4 regions of the Allorhizobium sp. Av2 genome follow, and region 3 is predicted to be linked to each of the others. Evidence: riboswitches for the same ligand, from Rfam matches in the RefSeq annotation. Region 3 holds a riboswitch; each other region holds the start of a gene.

Region 1 (4,903 bases), on a different replicon from region 3:
CCCATTAAAATACGCCCGCAACTGATCTTTCGTGCCTTCGAAAGCGGCGTCATCCAACACCCATTCCGGTTTAGGCTTGATGAAGCCCTTGCCGCTTGGAAAACCAATACGGGATAGTCTGCGACCATCACCCGCCAAAAGAAGGCTGCCTATCGGGCTATTCATAAACGTGTAGCGAACATTCTTCATTGGCGGCTCCCATCGTTCCTTTTGTCGAACAATCGAAACAAACGACCGTCTATCGATATCAGGCCCATAAAAATCAAAGCCATGCCAGCGAAATGGTTGAATGCTAAGACCTCCCCCAGAAACACGCTTCCCAAAACGATGGCGCTCACAGGAATGAGCAAGGTCACCAGAGAACTGTTAATCGCGCCGCCCACGGCGAGAATATGAAAAAAGATAATATAGGCCAGCGCGGTGGACAGCAGCCCCAAGCCCAGAAGCGCTGCGATGACGCCACCGCTCGGCGCTGCCAAGTGCCAAGGCGCGTCCACAAAGGCAACGATTGGTATCATCATAAGGGTCGTCGCCGTCGTCTGGCCAAAGGCACTTGTCGTTGGCGTAATTCCCATGCGCCGAAACCGGCGGCCAAAGACACCTGCAAACCCGTAGGATAGAGCAGCCCCAAGGCAGGCAAACAGGGCCAGCAACGAAAGCTCGTGTGATGACAGGCCATTGCCGGACATCAGCACCAGAACACCCATGAAGCCAAAGAGGATGCCTGCGACCTTATTGGGTGCCAGCCGTTCTTCTTCGGTCAGGAAATGCGCCACAACAATCGAAAAGATTGGCGTCGTTGCATTCAGGATCGAAGCAAGGCCGCTGGCAATCTGCGTCTGCCCCCAAAAGAGAAGGCTGAACGGAATCAAATTGTTCAACAACCCCATACCGAAGAAAGCCACCCAGATTTTCGTGGCTGTTGGAATGGCCTGTCGCGTTACCCGCAGATAGACATACAAAGCCAAGGCCGCAATTGCCACACGCGCAAAAACGACAGTAAACGGCGGCAGTTCAGAAAGGGCAACCTTTGAAAAGAAGAAAGAACCGCCCCACAGAACGGATAGAAACAAAAGGAGAGCCCAGTCTGAAAGGCCCATGGATTCTGTTTTCTGCATATAAAGATCCTGTCGTGATGCAACAGGGCAAACCTATCCGATCTCACGCCCCTTACTCGCCGGAATCGGACTCCGTCCTTTTATGAGTATCCAGACTGCTATAATATCCAGCCATGAGTTTGGATATTTCCATATGCGAGCAAGCATGGCTGGCACGTAACCCAGATTTCGACGGACGATTCTTCATCGGCGTTCGAACCACAGGGGTGTATTGCCGTTGCGTGTGCCCCGTGCGCCTACCCTATCGCTGCAACGTCGAATTCCTGCCAAGTGCAACGGCGGCTGAACTGGCGGGCTATAGGCCCTGTTTGCGCTGTCGGCCGGAAACAGCGCCATTTTGTCCTGCCTGGAAAGGAAGTGCGACGATTGTGGAAAGAGCCGCCAGACTTATAAGAGAGGAAGGAGCCCTTGATGCACGAGAAGCAACAGTAGAAATGCTTGCCGAGCACGTCGGAGTTGGCGCACGACATCTTACCCGCCTGTTCCAGAAACATCTTGGAGCAAGCCCTATTCAGGTGGCTAAAACAGCCCGCGTGCAACGCGCAAAACGCCTCATCACCGAAACGGACCTGCCGATCACTGACATCGCTCTACAATCCGGCTTCACAAGCCTCAGACGCTTTAATGCAGTTTTTCAGGAGGTCTATAAGCGCCCGCCAACAGCCATCAAACGAGCATCTCGGATGCAAAATTCATAGAAGTTTTGCGATCATTTAAACTTTCTTGGGGCGTTCATCACTATATCCTCATCGCATTCGATATTACAAAATGCACGTCATCCGGCACCCTTCCACCCCTCCTCAAACACCAAATCCTCCAACGCTAGCCGCTTACGCCACCCCTTCACCTGCAATTCCGGCTCATCATACAGCTCCGCAACGTGGCCAAGGCACAGCCACCCCACAATCTCAATCCGGTCTGGAATATTGAGAATGGCGCGCAAATCAGCATCGTGAAAAATGCTGACCCAGCCGACGCCAATGCCTTCTGCGCGGGCGGCGAGCCAGAGGTTCTGGATGGCGCAGACGGTGGAATAGCTGTCCATGCGGGGGTTATGGGTTCGCCCTAGCACCACGGGGCCTGCGCGGTCTGGATCGCAGGTGACGCAGATGCCGAGTGGGGCTTTGAGAATCCCTTCCAGCTTCAGATTGCGGTAAAGCGTGGCTTTTTCGCCTTCAAACAGCGCAGCCGCCTCGTCATTGGCCTTGGAAAAAGCCTGCCAGACGGCTTGGCGGCGGTCAGCGTCGCGCACCAGGATGAAATTCCATGGTTGCATGAAGCCGACAGAGGGGGCGTGGTGGGCGGCGGTGAGGATGCGCCAGAGCGTGTCATCGTCGATTGGGTCGGCTAAAAATTCATCGCGCACGTCGCGGCGGGTCATGATGGCCCGGTAGACGGCGGCGCGTTCTTCGTCAGAAAAGGCTCCGGCGGACACCAGAGCATCGTTCACTAAGTCCTGCATCGTTTGGTCCCCAACAATGCGCCCCACGCGATCCCTTGCGAATCGCGATCAAGCAAAACGCACCTGCCGTCCGCGCAGATGCGTCTATCATGTCAGGCCGGTCTTCTGACTGGGTTTCATCTGGCTAACGCACCCTTCCCGGTCTCACCAGTGGGTCGGGAATTTCTTCCCTTTGCGTCAGCCATCCACCTCACAGCGTTGGGCACGTTGCGGAATTTCACCGCATTCCCGATTCTCCCGCAAACATGCAGGCACCTGACAAAGGGCTGGTACTGTCAGACTGCGGCAATGCTTAGGCGATCGCCGGAAAATACCGCACATAGGCGAATTCCTGGCCGTCCGGCGACCAGCTAGGCACATTGATCGTCCCCTGCCCACCAAACAGCTCAAACAGGGTTTCGACATTGCCGCCGTCCATGTCCATCAGACGCATGCGGACATGGAGATCGCGCGGGTGATCGAAGACATCGGCGTCATAGGAAATGAACACCACCTTGCGGTTATCAGGACAGGGATGGGGAAACCAGTCGCCCTGCCCGTCATACGTCAGACGCTGTACGTCCGTACCATCCGGGCGAATGCGCCAGATCTGCATCGTGCCGCTGCGGCTGGAGTTGAAATAGATCCACGCGCCATCCGCCGACCAGTCCGGCCCATCATTGCGGCCTTCGCCATGGGTCAGGCGGCGCTCGTCGCTGCCGTCAACCGAAATCGTATAGATGTCGAAGACCTGGTCGCGGATACCGCAATAACACACCCTTCCGCCATCCGGCGACCAGCCATGCCAGTAGGAGGGCAGGTTTTCGGTGATCTGGATCGGCTTGCCACCTTCGGCTGGCAGGATGTAGAGGCAGGTTTTGCCGTGCTGCACCTTGTCGCAGATCGCCAGCCATTGACCATCCGGCGAAAGGCCGTGGTCATTGTTGCAGCGGGTGGCAAAGCCGGTGTCGATCTTTTCCGGCACCGGCTGCCCGACCAGAGGCAGGCGATACATCAACCCGTCATCATTCAGGATCAGGGAGGCGCCATCCCGCGACCAGTTCGGCGCTTCCACCAAACGTTCCGTCTGCCAGACAATGCGGCTCTGGCGGGTCTCAATATTGTAAATCTCGACAGAGCTGCGCATTGCCGCTAGCGATCCCGGAACCGATTGGTAATCGGATAACGGCGATCCCGGCCAAAGTTTTTCTTGGTGATCTTCACGCCCGGAGCCGACTGGCGGCGCTTGTATTCGGCCAGATAAAGCAGGTGTTCGATGCGATGCACGGTGGCGATGTCATGGCCGCGCGCCAAAATCTCGTCCACCGACATTTCCTTTTCCACCAGGCATTCCAAGATGTCATCCAGCACCGGATAGGGCGGCAGGCTGTCCTGGTCCTTCTGGTCGGGGCGCAGTTCGGCAGATGGGGCCTTGGAGATGATGTTGGCCGGAATGACCTCACCCGCCGGGCCAAGCGCACCCACTGGCACATGGCCATTGCGCCAAGCCGACAGCGCATAGACCTGCATCTTGTAGAGGTCCTTGATCGGATTGAAGCCGCCGTTCATGTCGCCGTAGAGCGTCGCATAGCCCACCGACATTTCCGATTTATTGCCCGTGGTTACCACCATCGAGCCGAACTTGTTGGACACCGCCATCAGGATAGTGCCACGGGTGCGGCTTTGCAGGTTTTCCTCGGTAATGCCGCTTTCCGTTCCCTCGAACATATCGGCAAGGCTGGAGAGAAAGCCCTCTACCGGCTCTGAAATCGGCACGATGTCATAATGGCAGCCAAGCGCCTTGGCGCAATCGGCGGCATCCTTGAAGCTTTCCTCGGATGTGTAGCGATAGGGCAGCATGATGGTGCGCACCCGCTCATGCCCCAGCGCATCGACGGCCATTGCCGCACAAATCGCCGAATCAATGCCACCGGACAGGCCGAGCACCACACTCTTGAAGCCGTTCTTGTTCACATAATCGCGGAAACCCAACATGCAGGCGCGGTAATCCGCCTCCTCACCCTCGGGGATATCAGAGACTTTGCCTGCCGCGCAACTCCAGCCATCGGCGTCCCGCGTCCAGGTGGTCAGCACAATGCTTTCCTCGAACTGCGGCATCTGAAAAGCCAGCGTCTTATCCGCATTGAAGCAGAAGCTGGCACCATCGAACACCAGTTCGTCTTGCCCGCCCACCTGATTGGCGAAAACCAGCGGCAAGCCGCTTTCGATCACCTGGCGCAGCACGACCTGATAGCGCACCTGAAGCTTGCCATGGTAATAGGGCGATCCATTGGGAACCAGCAGAATTTCCGCACCGCTTTCGGCCAGTGTCTCGCAAACGCCG
Region 2 (4,903 bases), on a different replicon from region 3:
CCGGATGGCATCGGCAATCGCCGATTGGTCGAGATCATGCAGGCCAATCACCACCAGTCGCGTCGTCCGTTGCTCGCCCGACGCCCAGGGCCGGTCATAATATTGGTCGATGCGGTTGCCGACCGCCTGTACCACCAGCCGCATCGGCTTGCCCGGCACATCCACGAAGCCTTTCAGCCGCAGCACGTCATGCGCTTCGATCACGGTCTTCAAGCCATCGACAAAGCGGTCCGGCTCGCGCACCTGCGGCAGATCGACGACAAAACTGTCAAATTCATCGTGATCGTGATGATGGTCATGCGCCTCGCCGCTCGCATGCAGCGCCTCATGCTCCAGCTCGTGATGGGATTTGCGATTGTCGATATCGGCTTCCGAGCCGGCACCGATGCCAAGCAGCACCATAACCGGCACATCGCCATTCTTCGCCTCGATCAGGGTCGGCTTGCGGCTCATCCGGGCGGTCACATCGGTTCGCACTTTGGCGAGGCCATCGGCATCGAGCAGATCAGTCTTGTTGAGAACGATCATGTCGGCGCAGGTCAGCTGATCCTCGAACAGCTCCTCGATCGGGCTTTCATGATCGAGACTGTCATCGGCGGCGCGCTGGGCATCGATCCGGTCGTGGTCATCGGCAAACCGGCCAGCGGCGACAGCGGCACTATCGACCACCGTTACAACGCCATCCACGGTAACGCGGGTGCGGATGTCAGGCCAGTTGAAGGCGGCCACCAGCGGCTGCGGCAAAGCAAGGCCGGAGGTCTCGATGACGATATGGTCGGGCAAGACATCCCGTGCCAGCAGCTTTTGCATGGTCGGCACGAAATCATCGGCAACGGTGCAGCAGATGCAGCCATTCGTCAGTTCGATAATGTCGTCCTCGGTGCAAGTCTCGGCGCCGCAACCTTTCAGTACTTCGCCATCCACACCCAGATCGCCAAACTCGTTAATGATCAACGCGATTTTCTTACCACCCGCGTTCATCAGCATATTGCGGATGATGGTTGTCTTACCAGCGCCGAGAAAGCCGGTGATCACAGTGACGGGAATTTTCTGTTGCAACATTGTTCAGCCTTTCATTTTCAGGGGCAGGCCAGCCGCGACGAAATAAACCTCGTCAGCGCTTGCCGCGATCAATTGATGAAGCCGCCCGGCATGGTCGCGGAAATGGCGCGCCATGCGGTTTTCCGGCACAATGCCAAGGCCGACTTCATTGGAAACAAGCACGATGGAGGCGGAAAGCCGGGGCAGCAGATCCGCAAGGGCCGCCGCCTCAGCAGCCATGTCGCGCCCCTCCTCCATCATCAGATTGGTCACCCAGAGCGTCAGGCAATCGACCAGCACCACCCGGCCTGGCGCATCGATATGCCTAAGCGTGTCCACCAGCGCCAGGGGCTCTTCATGCGTCACCCAAAGGCCGCCACGATCCTGCTGATGCTGGTCGATCCGGGCGCGCATTTCCTCGTCCCAGGCCCGCCCGGTCGCGAGATAATGACGCTCCAGGCCGGTCTCTGCACAAAGTTGTTCGGCAAAATGCGACTTGCCGGACCGCGCGCCTCCGAGAACGAAGACACGTTTCGAAACTGTGTCTGCCATGGAGTCAGTTTCCACCCGTTGGCGGCGTATAGAGCCCGCTGGAACGCGGCACAAAGCCCGGCCATGCGGATGGGGCCACATCGGTAGCGGATGGCGCAGAAGACCGCACATCCGGCCTTGGCTGCGACAGCGCCCCGCCAAAGGTGGAATTGGAACCCGGTGGCGCCTGGAATTGCTGTTGAGCAGGCCGCTCAGAAGGGCCAGAGGGCGCATGACGGGAAAAGGGCAGCAGCGCAAAAACCAGCGCCGCCAGCACAAGCAGCGCTAAGGCCGCACCTATGCTGCGTGATGACACGAGCGTCATAATGACCTGCCTCCATTGGGCGCAGGCGGCGTAATACAAAACGGCCAAATGACCGTGAAGCGGAGCCTAAAAGGCCCGCGATCAATCTGTTGCGCCACGACAACCTCCGTGCTGGCGTCGGGGATCTCTCCCCCAATTGGGCGTAAAGCCCGTCACGGACGGCAGGTCTCCTGGCTCACAGCGTCAAACCGGTACCATCACGGCACCAGTTCGCAGATTTTCCTCACCTTCCCGGAGTCCACGGCAAAATCGAAAAGGCGGACGATTCGTAGATAAAGAGGCGTCCAACCCCGGCAGATCGCTTTGCCACTCCAGTGGCTTTTCCGGCCTATCCGCTCACCGCACCGGCCACACCACGCGGCCCGCCATGCAAGGATCTTCAAAACCGGATTGAAAACCCTCGCTGTTCTACAGTCGCGGGGTCGGCTGCGTTTGGCATGCCCTGTCTGGGTCCACGCCTTCGCATTCCCTTTTGCTTTCCAGCCTCAATCTCTTCAGGCCGAAAACCATCCGCCTCTAGGGTTAGCAGAATGAGGTTTGAAGTCAATCTGCAAGCCATCAGCCATCGCTCTCTCGTGTCTTGGTACCCGCTATAGTTTTGGCGCGGTCAGGGAAAACAGCGAGCGGATCCGGGCTGAAATTTCTTCCGCCAGGCTTTCAGGGCCAAGCGTCTGATCATTGGTAATGGTCAGCACCTTGAACGCGCCCTGAGCGACCACATCACCGGTTTCAACCGAGGCAGCGCTGACTTTGATCTCGGCTTCATTGTGCTGCTTGTCCAGCCCCAGCCCACTTGCCATCGTCTCGACCCTGACCGTCAGAATCACCCGCGGCAGAACCTCGCTGCGCACCGTGGCAGCAACGGCAGAAGACAGTCGCCGCTCCACGCCCTGCACCAAGGCCAACGGCACTTTCGGACCCGCCAGCACGGTGACCGCGCGAATATCATAGTAAAACTTCTTCGGCGCTGATTGAAACAGCCCGGTCATGCACCCGGCAAGTGCCATGCAGATCGATAGAAAGGCAAAAACGCGCAAATACCGCAGCAAGGTCAAACTCCGCACAAAGATATGGCACGGACCATCAAAGCCAGAGCTTGCCGCAAGCTTATGCCATAAGTCCGCAACGGAGATAGACGTAATGAGGGCGTTTTGACGAATTATGCCGCCTTTTGCTGACCACAAAGCAGGGAATGTTGCGCAAAAGAAAATATGCGCTGGCTTCTTCTTAAACAAAGCCATTATAGGACCGTCTTGTGCCTGAAGGTCGACAACTCCACACCCTCTCAATGGTGAGAATTTCACCCGGAAAAGGCCTGCTTTGAGCGCGCCAAGATCAAGCTCAAATCTTAGCCGAAGCACAATAAATAGCCATGAATCTGCACAAACGCATAGCAGTCGCCCATTTATTGCACTGCCACAAATGCTTTCCCCGATGTATAAGCATGTCAACAGCTGAGGCGGGAGAGACCGCCGGATCAGCAAACAAGATCTCGAGGAAATGTCATGAACCCGATCCGCATTGCTAAAAACTGGATTAGCTATCGCCGCACTCTGTCCGAACTGGGCGGCCTGTCGAACCAGACCCTGTCCGATATCGGCATCACCCGTTACGACATCCGTCACATTGCCAACCGTTCGTTCCGTTAATCGGATCCGGTTTTAAAATTTGAATTGAATGTTCGAACGGCGCTTTTGGCGCCGTTTTCTATTTCTAACTCTCCAAACCAAGCTTGCATCTCCAAAGTGCAATTTGCTCTGTTCAAGATTGGAAGCGGCGGCAAGGCGTGATAAGCAGCCGCCATGACAGACAACAACTCCTATTCCCCTATTCACATCATTGGCGGCGGGCTGGCTGGCTCCGAAGCCGCATGGCAGATCGCTGAGGCGGGCGTGCCGGTCATTCTTCATGAGATGCGCGGCCTTCGCGGCACCGACGCCCATAAGACCGATAGCCTTGCTGAGCTTGTCTGCTCCAATTCCTTCCGCTCCGACGATGCCACCGCCAATGCGGTCGGGGTTATCCATGCGGAAATGCGGCTGGCCGGCTCGTTGATCATGGCCTGCGCCGACCGTCATCAGGTACCGGCGGGTGGCGCGCTTGCCGTTGACAGGGACGGCTTTGCCGAGGCCGTGACGCAGGCGCTGCAAGCTCACCCGCTCGTAACCGTGGTGCGCGAGGAAATCACCGGCCTGCCGCCGCGCGATTGGGATCTCAGCATCATCGCCAGCGGTCCGCTGACATCACCGGCACTGGCCGAGGCCATCCGCGCTGAAACCGGCGAGGACGCGCTTGCCTTTTTCGACGCCATCGCCCCCATCGTCCACCGTGACAGCATCAATATGGATATCTGCTGGTATCAGTCGCGCTATGACAAGGTTGGCCCGGGCGGTACGGGTAAGGATTACATCAACTGCCCGCTGGACGAGGCCCAGTATAACGCCTTCATCGATGCATTGATTGCCGGTGACGCAGTCGGCTTCAAGGAATGGGAAGGCACACCCTATTTCGACGGCTGCCTGCCCATCGAAGTCATGGCAGAACGCGGGCGTGAAACCCTGCGCCATGGACCGATGAAGCCGATGGGGCTGACCAATTCCCATAACCCTACCGTGAAAGCCTATGCCGTCGTGCAGCTGCGCCAGGATAATGCGTTGGGCACGCTCTATAATATGGTCGGCTTCCAGACCAAGCTGCGCTACGGCGCCCAGGCCGAGATTTTTCGGATGATCCCCGGTCTGGAAAACGCCGAATTCGCCCGGCTGGGTGGCCTGCACCGCAATACCTATATCCATTCACCAGTGCTGCTTGATCCGTCTCTTTCCCTAAAGAGCAGACCGGGCCTGCGTTTTGCCGGGCAGATCACCGGCTGCGAAGGCTATGTCGAGAGCGCCTCCATCGGTCTTCTGGCCGGTCGCTTTGCTGCTGCCGAGCGCAAGGGCGAAGCCCATAGCCCGCCGCCGGTGACAACGGCGCTCGGTGCGCTGCTCAACCATATTACCGGTG
Region 3 (4,903 bases):
GATGCCGTCTTTGATATCCAGCCCGGTCAACTCACCAGCAAGGACGTTGTGCGTACAGGCATTTGCAAAATTATCGATTCAGCCATCTGACGATTATCGCAGTTACTCGGATATCTTGACGTTCATGCTGTCTGCCGTTTTGACGACTGCCCCCATAAGGGGCAGCAGCTCCGCTGCTCTCGTTGTGGAGCCTCGACAGGTTGTTGATGTTCACGTCGAGGCTCAAAGTACAAACGGCGGCTGACCCGAAAGGGAAGATCAGGTGCGAGGTTGCGTCAGCGCCAACACAACAGTCAATGCGGCCAGGGCGGCGGTAAGGGTCAAGGGCCCAGCAGCGCCGTAATGATCAACGACATAGCCGCCGACAACCGCGCCAATCGTAATCGCGACCTGAAAAGAGACGACCATCAGGCTGCCCGCTGCCTCCAGGGCGTCAGGTGCGCTGCGCGATAGGTTGGTCGGCAGCACCACAGGTGCCATGCCGAAGGCAAAGCCCCAGAGCGTCACGAGGCTGAACGCCACACCGACATAACTACCCCAAAGCACCAAGGCGAGCGCTGCAGACGCCATCAGCACGGCGGTGACAGCGAGTGCCATATGAATACTGGCGTCCGCCATCCGGCCACCCGCGACGTTACCGATCACCGACGCGACGCCAAATCCGAGAAGTGCCAGGGCAATCGGACCGGTTTCAAGCAGCGTCACCTGTTCTAGGAAAGGGCGCACATAAACCGAGCCGGCAAAATGCCCCGTCATCAACAAAAGGATGGCCAGCATTCCAAGTTGAACGCCACGCCGCCGCGTCAGCCGGAATACATCAGAGAGACTGTTGCTTGTGCTTGAAGGCAATGTTGGCAAGCAGATTATCTGCAGCAGCATGGCAAGTGCAGCAAGCCCCGCTGTCATGGACATGGCGCTGCGCCAGCCCAACCAGTCGCTGATCAAAGCGCCTATCGATGGCGCGGCTATCGTCGCGAGTGAAACGCCGAGCGTAACGATCGCCATGCCCCGACCTGTTGCATTGGCCCCAACCAACCTGGCGACGACGGCAACCGAAAGCGCCCAGAAGCCGCTGAGGGCAATGCCGAGGCCTGCTCGACCGAGCATCAATAGCCAAAAATCCGTCGCCACCGCCGCAAGAATATTGGAGCCGATTGCCAACGCACTGAGGCCGACCAGCACTGTCTTGCGGTTCAATCTGCCGATCAGGACATTGCTCAACAGGGCTGTGATGGCGCCCACGAAAGCGGTGGCAGTCACGACCTGCCCGGCTGTTCCCTCACTGATCCCAAGATCACGTGCCATTGGCGTCAGCAGGCCTGCTGGCAGGAACTCAGCCGACACCAGCGCAAAACTGGTGGCCGCCATCGAAAGGACGGCGAGCCAGGTGGCAGGGCTCCACGCAACCGGCTCAGCGGTATCGAGGTCTATATCCGCGCTGTTAAATTGTGATGTTCTGTCCGTCATTGACGTATCTCCTGAATCCGGAAGCACTTCATAGACGAAAGATTTGGGATTATATGTAGCTTAAAATCCGAAAACCATGTCCGTTCGTCCGGAAACTGTGCGGCGCACAACGCCGGGTGAGACTGTGGTAATGCGTTTGAAAGCGCGGGCAAAGGAGGCCTCGGATTCATAGCCCAGGCGAGATGCAACCTCGGCAACCGACATGCCACCTTGCCCCAATAACTCACGGGCAAGCTGCATGCGCAGGCGGGCGAGATAGCGTGCCGCGCCTTCTCCTAAAATAGCGCTGAAGCGTTCAGCAAAAATCGAGCGCGATTGGCCCGCGACACCGGCAAGGCTTTCAAGCGTCCAGTTATGGCCGGGATCGCGGTGCATGGCTGCCAATACACGACCAAGATGAGGGTCGCGGATGGCGGCGAGCCAGCCGGTGGTTGCGGCTCCGCTGCAATTGACCCAACAGCGGATAAGCCGCGCGACGAGCAAGTCAGCCATACGCGACAGGATCGTCGCGCTGCCCATCTGGGGCTGTGAAGCCTCTGCGGTCATAGCCGCCAGCAGGGGGCCAATAACCGGGTCATTGCCAGCGACATCGCAGCCCTTGATGATTGGCGGCATCAAGGCGATCAAAGGATCAAGGGCATATGCGCTCAACGCCATGGAACCGCAGAAAAGAGTGCTGGTCGCCCCAGTTCCTTCCCGCACCAATTCGCAAACCTTGTTGCTCAACCTTTTTATCTGACAGCTTTTGAGCGAGTCGCCCTCAACATCCGGCGCACTGGCCAATCGATGTGCGATACCTTGCGGCAGTAGCACCAGATCCCCATCGTGCAATTCCTGCCACCCTTGGGCTTCGGTATGAATCCAGCATGGACTTTGGCTGACAAAGTGGAACCGAAGCAGCTGTTGCTGCGGCAGGGCGATGCTCCACGGATGTCGCAGTTCGCAACGCCCATAATTGACCCCACTCAAGCGAAAGTCTTGTAGAACTTCGCTCAGCGCATCCATTGGGATATTTGACGGCGACAACCGTTGAGACGAATGATCAGACATTATCCAAATTTAGGCATCAAACGTCTGGCGCGCAAGTACGAAGTTTCATGAATTCGAGTGTGATCTCCGCCCGTAGCATCCTCTCTCATTCCAGTCAGCCAATGGATTAAGGCCCAGTCTGATAGGCCAAGTCCGATAGGCCCAATCCGAAAGGCGAAGGGTATCCGCCCGTTCGGCTTTCGCCACCTGTTCGATTTCTTCGGCATCGCGCAACAACTGAAGCGCACGGTCATGCAGATCGAGTCCTTCGGCCATGAGTGCCAACGATCGTGTCGTGCGGTTGAAAAGCTACTGCATTTTTCCTGGGGAGAGCTATCCGTTAGGCGGTATAGTTGTTGACGAAAACTCAACCTCGTATACCATATATAGTGTTCGAGGTTCTTTCGATTCTCCGTATGAATCGAAAGCTAAGACGGGAATGCGGTGCGCCGGACCAGAGATGGTCGGGCAATGCCGAAGCTGCCCCCGCAACTGTAAGCGGCGAGCATTTGTCCAGTGAAAGCCACTGAAACATCATGTTTCGGGAAGGCGAGGATGGATGCAACGACCCGCGAGCCAGGAGACCTGCCTCAAACGAAAACGTCCACGGGCGGGGTGCCCGGAAGGTCGCGTGACGGCAAGCGATATGATTTCGCTTGTCCGCGTTTCCTTGCCGACAATCCGTCAAAACACTTCGGGGTGAAGGCATGCGTGATTTTTCCTGTAACGGTCCGGCGTTTAAACGAAGACGGTCGCTGAAGAGCGTCTGAGCTCCTGTCATTCTCCCACTCAATGTCCAGAAACGAGCGTTGGCAACGACGTCTTCGGAGGCCTTTCTGCGGCCAAAAATCAAAACCCAACGAGGATATGATGACTATCACCGTTTACAGCAAACCTGCCTGTGTCCAGTGCAACGCAACCACCCGCGCGCTCGATCGCCAGGGTCTCGACTACCGTATCGTCGACATTTCCGTCGATGAGGACGCCTATGCCAAGGTTCAAGGTCTTGGCTATCGGCAGGTTCCCGTCGTCATCGCTGGCGATACGCATTGGGCGGGTTTTCGTCCCGACATGATCAACGCACTGGCGTGAGTGTCTGGCGATGGGGCTGATTGTGTATTTTTCCAGTGCGTCGGAAAACACCCATCGCTTTGTCGGCAAGCTTGGTTTGCGCGCGTCACGTATCCCCGTCAGCCCACGGAGCGGCAATCCGTCGATCACTGAACCTTACGTTCTGATCGTGCCAACCTATTCGGGTGACGATGGCAAAGGGGCCGTTCCAAAACAGGTCATCCGCTTCCTCAACGATGCGGACAACCGCTCTCATCTCCGGGGCGTGATCGCCGCGGGCAATAGTAATTTCGGCGAGACGTTCTGTCTCGCGGGCGACGTGATCTCACAGAAATGTCGGGTGCCGTACCTTTACAGGTTCGAATTGCTCGGCACGGACGAGGATGTCGCCAATGTCAAATATGGGATGGAACGATTTTGGACGTCACAACTTTCGAGCGCCCTTTGAAGGCGGACGAACAGGCGCTGGATTATCACGCGCTGAACGCGATGCTAAACCTCTACGATGAGGATGGTAAAATCCAACTCGATAAGGACGCTCTGGCGGCAAAGCAGTATTTCTTGCAGCACGTCAACCAGAACACTGTCTTCTTCCATAATCTGCGGGAGAAGCTCGATTACCTCGTGGACGAAGGCTACTATGAGCAGGCGGTGTTGGATCAGTATACGTTCAACTTCGTCCGCGATCTTTTCGATCATGCCTATGCGAAGAAGTTTCGCTTCCCGACCTTTCTCGGCGCCTTCAAATATTACACCAGCTACACACTGAAGACCTTCGACGGAAAGCGCTATCTGGAGCGCTACGAAGACCGGATCTGCATGGTGGCGTTGACGTTGGCGCAGGGCAATGAGGCTTTGGCACGTGACATAGTCGACGAGATTATCTCCGGCCGCTTCCAGCCGGCGACGCCGACATTTCTCAATGCCGGCAAGAAGCAACGCGGCGAACTGGTATCCTGCTTCCTGCTGCGCATGGAAGACAATATGGAAAGCATCGCCCGTGGTATCAACTCGGCACTGCAACTTTCCAAGCGTGGGGGTGGCGTAGCGTTATCCCTGACCAATATCCGCGAGGCTGGCGCACCGATCAAGCAAATCGAGAACCAGTCCTCGGGCGTCATCCCGGTGATGAAGTTGCTGGAGGACAGTTTTTCCTATGCCAACCAGCTCGGTGCGCGCCAGGGGGCAGGGGCTGTCTACCTGAACGCCCATCATCCCGATATCATGCGCTTCCTCGATACCAAGCGTGAAAACGCCGACGAGAAGATCAGGATCAAGACGCTGTCGCTCGGTGTGGTGGTCCCCGACATCACCTTTGAATTGGCGAAAAACAATG
Region 4 (4,903 bases), on a different replicon from region 3:
TTCACACCCATGACTGGCAAACCGCTCTCACCTCCGTCTACCTGCGGCACATGGATTGCACGACGCCTGTGGTTTTGACCATTCACAATCTCGCATTCCAGGGCCAGTTCAACGCCGCCCTGCTGCCCTCGATTGGACTGCCGCCAAGCGTGATGTCAACGGACTGCATGGAGTATTATGGCGATATCAGCTATCTGAAGGGTGGTCTGATGACGTCAAGCATGATCACCGCCGTCAGCCCGACCTATGCCCGGGAAATCCTTTCGCCGCGCTTTGGCATGGGCCTTGAAGGCGTTCTCAAGCAGCGCAAGGACAAGCTGCGCGGTATCGTCAATGGGATCGATCCGGAAATCTGGAACCCGGCCACCGATCCGCATCTGTTCTCCCGCTTTGACCAGAAAACCATCGGCCTCAAGCGGTTGAATAAGGTGGATTTGCAAAACCAGTTTGGCCTCGACAACGATGACGGTCCGCTGTTTGCCGCCATTACCCGTATCACATGGCAAAAAGGCATGGATATGCTGGCGGAAGCCGCCAGCGAGATCATCGATGGCGGCGGTAAGCTGATCGTGCTCGGGCAGGGGGATCGCGCGCTGGAACAGGCGCTGATCGAGACTGCACAGCGTTTTCCTGGCCGCATGGCCGTCAAGATCGGCTATGATGAGGAAACCGCGCATCGCATTCACGGTGGTGCCGATTCCATCATTCAGCCCTCGCGTTTCGAACCCTGCGGCCTGACCCAGCTTTATGCTCTGCGCTATGGCTGTGTGCCGGTGGTGTCACGTACTGGTGGGCTGGCAGAAACCATTATCGATGCCAATGACGCAGCAATGTCTGCCAAGGCGGCAACCGGTTTCCAGTTTGACCAGATCACCACCGACGGTCTGCGCCACGCGCTTCGTCGGGCGTTGGACGCCTATGCCGTACCCCGCCATTGGCGGCGGTTGCAGCTTCAGGCCATGCGGGCACATTACAGTTGGGAGCGCAGCGCCGAACAATATGCCGCCCTTTATAATGCCGTCACTCATCGCCGTATCCCGGCGCGGACCAAGCTGGCTCGGAGCCTGCATTCATGACGGACTCAACGCCGGAAACCATGCGGGGGCGTATCAACGCCCACCGCGAATTGCTGATTTCACTTCTGACGGCAAGCCTGCAAGGACCTGAGGCCTTCAAGGATCTGATCCGTAGTCTCGAACAGGAAAGCCACCTTAGCGACGGACAGGAAGATCCCGGCGCGGTTCCAAACCGGGCGCTTTCCGAAGCTGCTGCCAAGGCGCGCGAAACCCGCGATATTCTTCAGGCAGCCAAGGCCCGCGCGGCAGACACACGCACAGAACCGCTCTCCTGAAGCAGAAGAGTAGGCCTTCCGAATGACTAACTTTCCATCACAAAATCGACTTGCCTGGTAAAACAGCGGATAAAAGCTTGCTGCTGAGCGCCAAGCTTTTATGGTTGGCGGGTGTTTATTGTCAAAGGTACCCCATGACCGTTTCCCCCAATTCATCCGCCTCACTTTGGTCGATCATCGATACCAAGACGCCTGACTTTATCGCCTTGAGCGACCGGATCTGGGGCATGCCGGAAACCTGCTACATGGAAGAATCGTCCGTCGCAGAGCATGTCGCCATGCTGAAGGCGGAGGGATTTCGCGTCAGCGAAAAATTGGCCGGAATCCCAACAGCCGTGATGGGCGAAGCAGGGGAGGGCGGTCCCATCATTGCGTTTCTGGGCGAATATGATGCCCTGTCCGGGCTCAGCCAGGAAGCGGGCGTCGCTGAACATAAGCCAATTGCCGCAGGTGGTAACGGCCATGGCTGCGGCCACAACCTGCTCGGCTCCGCAGCTCTCTTGGCCGCCGCTGCCCTGAAAGACTGGTTGAAAGAAAAAGGCTTGCCCGGTCGGGTGCGCTATTATGGTTGCCCAGCCGAAGAGGGCGGAGCCGCCAAGGCCTTTATGGTCAGGGCAGGGGCGTTCGAAGGCGTCGATATCGCCATCAGTTGGCACCCGAATTCCTTCGCTGGCGTACAGCGCACCACCTCGCTTGCAAATTCCCGTGTCGATTTCACTTTCCGGGGAAGGGCGGCCCATGCCGGATCAAACCCCGATCTGGGGCGCAGCGCTCTCGACGCGGTGGAACTGATGAGCGTCGGCGTCAATTATATGCGCGAACACATGCCATCCGATTGCCGCGTACACGCCGCCATTCTCGATGCGGGTGGTATTTCGCCAAATGTCGTACAGGCCTATGCCAAGGTTCGCTATCTGATCCGCGCCCCGGAACTGCAAGGCATGAAGACCCTTGTGGAGCGGGTCAAGAAAATTGGCGAGGGCGCGGCATTGATGACCGAGACCCGGCTGGAAACACAGGTGATCAGCGCCGTTTCCAACGTGCTGACCAATGGTCCGCTGATGGCGGCCATGCAGGAGGCCTGGGAAGAACTCGGCCCACCACCTTTTGATGCGGCGGACCGAGCTTTTGCCGAAACGATCCGCGCCGTGTTGACGCCGGAAGAAAAGTCGGCGCCCTGGCGTTTCGAGGGGCTGCCGGAACGCGATATCCCGCTTGCCGATTTCATTCTGCCCGCCCATGACCGCACGCCGCTGCTGACAGGGTCAACCGATGTCGGCGATGTCAGCTGGGTGGTGCCAACCGTCCAGGCCGATGGGCCAACCTGCGCCATCGGCACACCGTTCCATACCTGGCAATTGGTGACGCAGGGGAAAAGTCCGCTGGCGCACAAGGGCATGATCGCGGCGGCAAAGGTCATGGCCGCCACGGGCCGCGCCGCCTTTGAAAGCGAACAATTACGCGAAGCTGCTCTTGCCGATCTCGTCGCCCGTCGTAAGGGCCAGCCCTATCAAAGCCCCTTGCCTACCGACGCCGAACCGCCAATCGTTGAAATGGGTGGCCGTAAGTAAGAACCCGTATCCAGGGTCACTTTCAACGGTCTGCCTCCTTAAAGCTTTCCCGGATTTGTTCGGCGTGGCACCAAGCCGACCGGACAAATCCAAGGTATTTAGCTTGACGTTCTTTATGTAACGTTATAACAAAACCATGATATCGATATAGTTTGAAAACGGACTTGTGCGGAACCGCAACCCATGTCAGTGATAGATCCAAATGGTGCTGTGGCTTTGCAAAGAAGGCTGCGGCTGAAAAGGGAATACGGTGAGGCTTACCCAACAGGGACCGAAACCGTGGCTGCCCCCGCAACTGTAAGCGGCGAGTGGGCCTGCACGATGCCACTGGCGATAAGCCGGGAAGGCGCAGGCCAACAGCGACCCGCAAGCCAGGAGACCTGCCATTTAGATGTTCAACCGCAACGGACGGGGTGTTCCGATGGCAGCGATAAGACTTCAGGTCCGCCGAGAGGCGTGGCCATCCTTTCCTTGTTCAGACGATCCGGCCCGAGGCGCGGCACGCCTGATGTCCGGTCTACCGATGCAGGCTCCTGCATGAGCTGTGATGGTCATGGTGCCTCGCTTGAGGTGAGGGGGCTCAGCTATGGGCCAACGGGCGCGCGATCTCTGATAAAAAACGTAGATTTTACGCTTGCCGCTGGTGAGCGTCTGGCCATTATCGGCCCGAATGGAGCTGGCAAGACATCGCTGCTGCGCTGCCTTTATCGTGCCGTGCGCCCCAGTGAGGGCAGGGTGCTGCTCGACGGGCAGGATCTATGGACAATCGATCCGCGGACGGTTGCCCGCCGGATCGCAGTCGTAGTCCAGGAAATGCCGGCAGATTTCCCTTTTACCGTCGAAGATATCGTCATGATGGGCCGAATTCCCTGGCAGAAAAGCGCATGGAAAAGGTCGCAGGGTACCGGAGACGACAAAGCCAGAGCGCTGCATGCCATGGATCACCTCCATGTCACCGATCTGGCGCGACGTGATTTTGCGACTTTGTCAGGCGGCGAAAAGCAACGCGTTCTCGTCGCAAGGGCGCTGGCGCAAGACCCGCAATTGCTCATTCTGGATGAGCCATCCAACCATCTCGATATTCGCAACCAGTTGGAAATTCTCGATCTGCTGCGTGGTCTCGGCATCACCATCGTGACCACGCTGCATGACATCAATCTTGCCGCAGGCTTTGCCACGAGAGCAATTATCCTGAAGGACGGACAGATGATTGCCGAGGGCTGTCCGCACGATGTCCTGACCGCAGACCATCTGTCCGCAGCCTTCACCGTTCAAACCCATGTCCACAGCCTGGATGGCGGCGCAACCCGCAATTTTTCCTTCGCGCTCAGTGCCTGATCCGCAACCCATTGGACCATTTATGAAAAACGTACTTCTCACTTTCGTGCTCTCAACCTTTCTTGCAGCAGTCAATCTCACCGCAGCCGCAGCGGAACCCGTGACCGTCAAGAGCTGTAACCGTGAGGTTACCTTTGATACAGCCCCGCAACGCGCCGTTTCCAATGACGTCAACCTGACCGAAATGATGCTGGCGCTGAAATTACAGGACCATATGGTCGGCTATACCGGGGTCTCCGGCTGGAAGACGCTGGACGAAAAATTGCGCGACGGCGTCAGCCAATTGCCGGAACTATCGCCGAAATATCCGAGCAAGGAAGTCCTGCTCAATGCCAATGCGGATTTCTATTTCGCTGGCTGGAATTATGGCATGAAGGTCGGCGGCGAGGTGACACCGGATACGCTCAGCCCATTGGGCATCAAGGTCTATGAACTGACGGAAAGCTGCATTCATATCATGGCCAAGGCCAAGCCGACCATGGACGATATGTTCGTTGACCTCATCAACTTGGGGCGAATATTCCGTGTCCAAGACAGGGCAGAGGCATTGGTTGCAGGCTATCGTCATCAATTGGCGAAAATCCAGGCCAAAATCAGTCCAACCGACAAGCCCGCAACCGTTTTTGTCTATGATTCCGGTGAA

What was found. Region 3 has a riboswitch for cobalamin ahead of nrdH (glutaredoxin-like protein NrdH). Riboswitches for the same ligand answer to the same signal wherever they lie in the genome.
Region 1: another riboswitch for cobalamin. It lies ahead of bluB (5,6-dimethylbenzimidazole synthase); the one in region 3 lies ahead of nrdH (glutaredoxin-like protein NrdH).
Region 2: another riboswitch for cobalamin. It lies ahead of FS819_RS08550 (hypothetical protein); the one in region 3 lies ahead of nrdH (glutaredoxin-like protein NrdH).
Region 4: another riboswitch for cobalamin. It lies ahead of FS819_RS18265 (ABC transporter ATP-binding protein); the one in region 3 lies ahead of nrdH (glutaredoxin-like protein NrdH).

The regions. Positions count from the first base shown of each region.
Region 1 covers NZ_CP192696.1:1,318,240-1,323,142, reverse strand. The annotation lists gene FS819_RS06410 (methylated-DNA--[protein]-cysteine S-methyltransferase) at 1-189, opposite strand, end outside; gene FS819_RS06405 (DMT family transporter) at 186-1,118, opposite strand; gene FS819_RS06400 (bifunctional transcriptional activator/DNA repair enzyme AdaA) at 1,232-1,816, shown strand; gene bluB (5,6-dimethylbenzimidazole synthase) at 1,894-2,580, opposite strand; cobalamin riboswitch at 2,659-2,854, opposite strand; gene FS819_RS06390 (TolB family protein) at 2,873-3,706, opposite strand; gene FS819_RS06385 (NAD+ synthase) at 3,712-4,903, opposite strand, start outside.
Region 2 covers NZ_CP192696.1:1,782,119-1,787,021, forward strand. The annotation lists gene cobW (cobalamin biosynthesis protein CobW) at 1-1,062, opposite strand, end outside; gene cobU (bifunctional adenosylcobinamide kinase/adenosylcobinamide-phosphate guanylyltransferase) at 1,066-1,593, opposite strand; gene FS819_RS08550 (hypothetical protein) at 1,598-1,897, opposite strand; cobalamin riboswitch at 2,041-2,423, opposite strand; gene FS819_RS08555 (hypothetical protein) at 2,488-2,946, opposite strand; gene FS819_RS08560 (DUF1127 domain-containing protein) at 3,403-3,546, shown strand; gene trmFO (methylenetetrahydrofolate--tRNA-(uracil(54)-C(5))-methyltransferase (FADH(2)-oxidizing) TrmFO) at 3,700-4,903, shown strand, end outside.
Region 3 covers NZ_CP192698.1:328,838-333,740, reverse strand. The annotation lists gene FS819_RS25225 (hypothetical protein) at 1-90, shown strand, start outside; gene FS819_RS25220 (MFS transporter) at 259-1,467, opposite strand; gene FS819_RS25215 (AraC family transcriptional regulator) at 1,528-2,517, opposite strand; partial or broken gene FS819_RS25210 (LysR family transcriptional regulator) at 2,665-2,805, opposite strand; cobalamin riboswitch at 2,876-3,103, shown strand; gene nrdH (glutaredoxin-like protein NrdH) at 3,367-3,588, shown strand; gene nrdI (class Ib ribonucleoside-diphosphate reductase assembly flavoprotein NrdI) at 3,599-4,015, shown strand; gene nrdE (class 1b ribonucleoside-diphosphate reductase subunit alpha) at 4,057-4,903, shown strand, end outside.
Region 4 covers NZ_CP192697.1:43,669-48,571, reverse strand. The annotation lists gene glgA (glycogen synthase GlgA) at 1-1,076, shown strand, start outside; gene FS819_RS18275 (hypothetical protein) at 1,073-1,351, shown strand; gene FS819_RS18270 (amidohydrolase) at 1,486-2,922, shown strand; cobalamin riboswitch at 3,109-3,324, shown strand; gene FS819_RS18265 (ABC transporter ATP-binding protein) at 3,460-4,260, shown strand; gene FS819_RS18260 (ABC transporter substrate-binding protein) at 4,283-4,903, shown strand, end outside.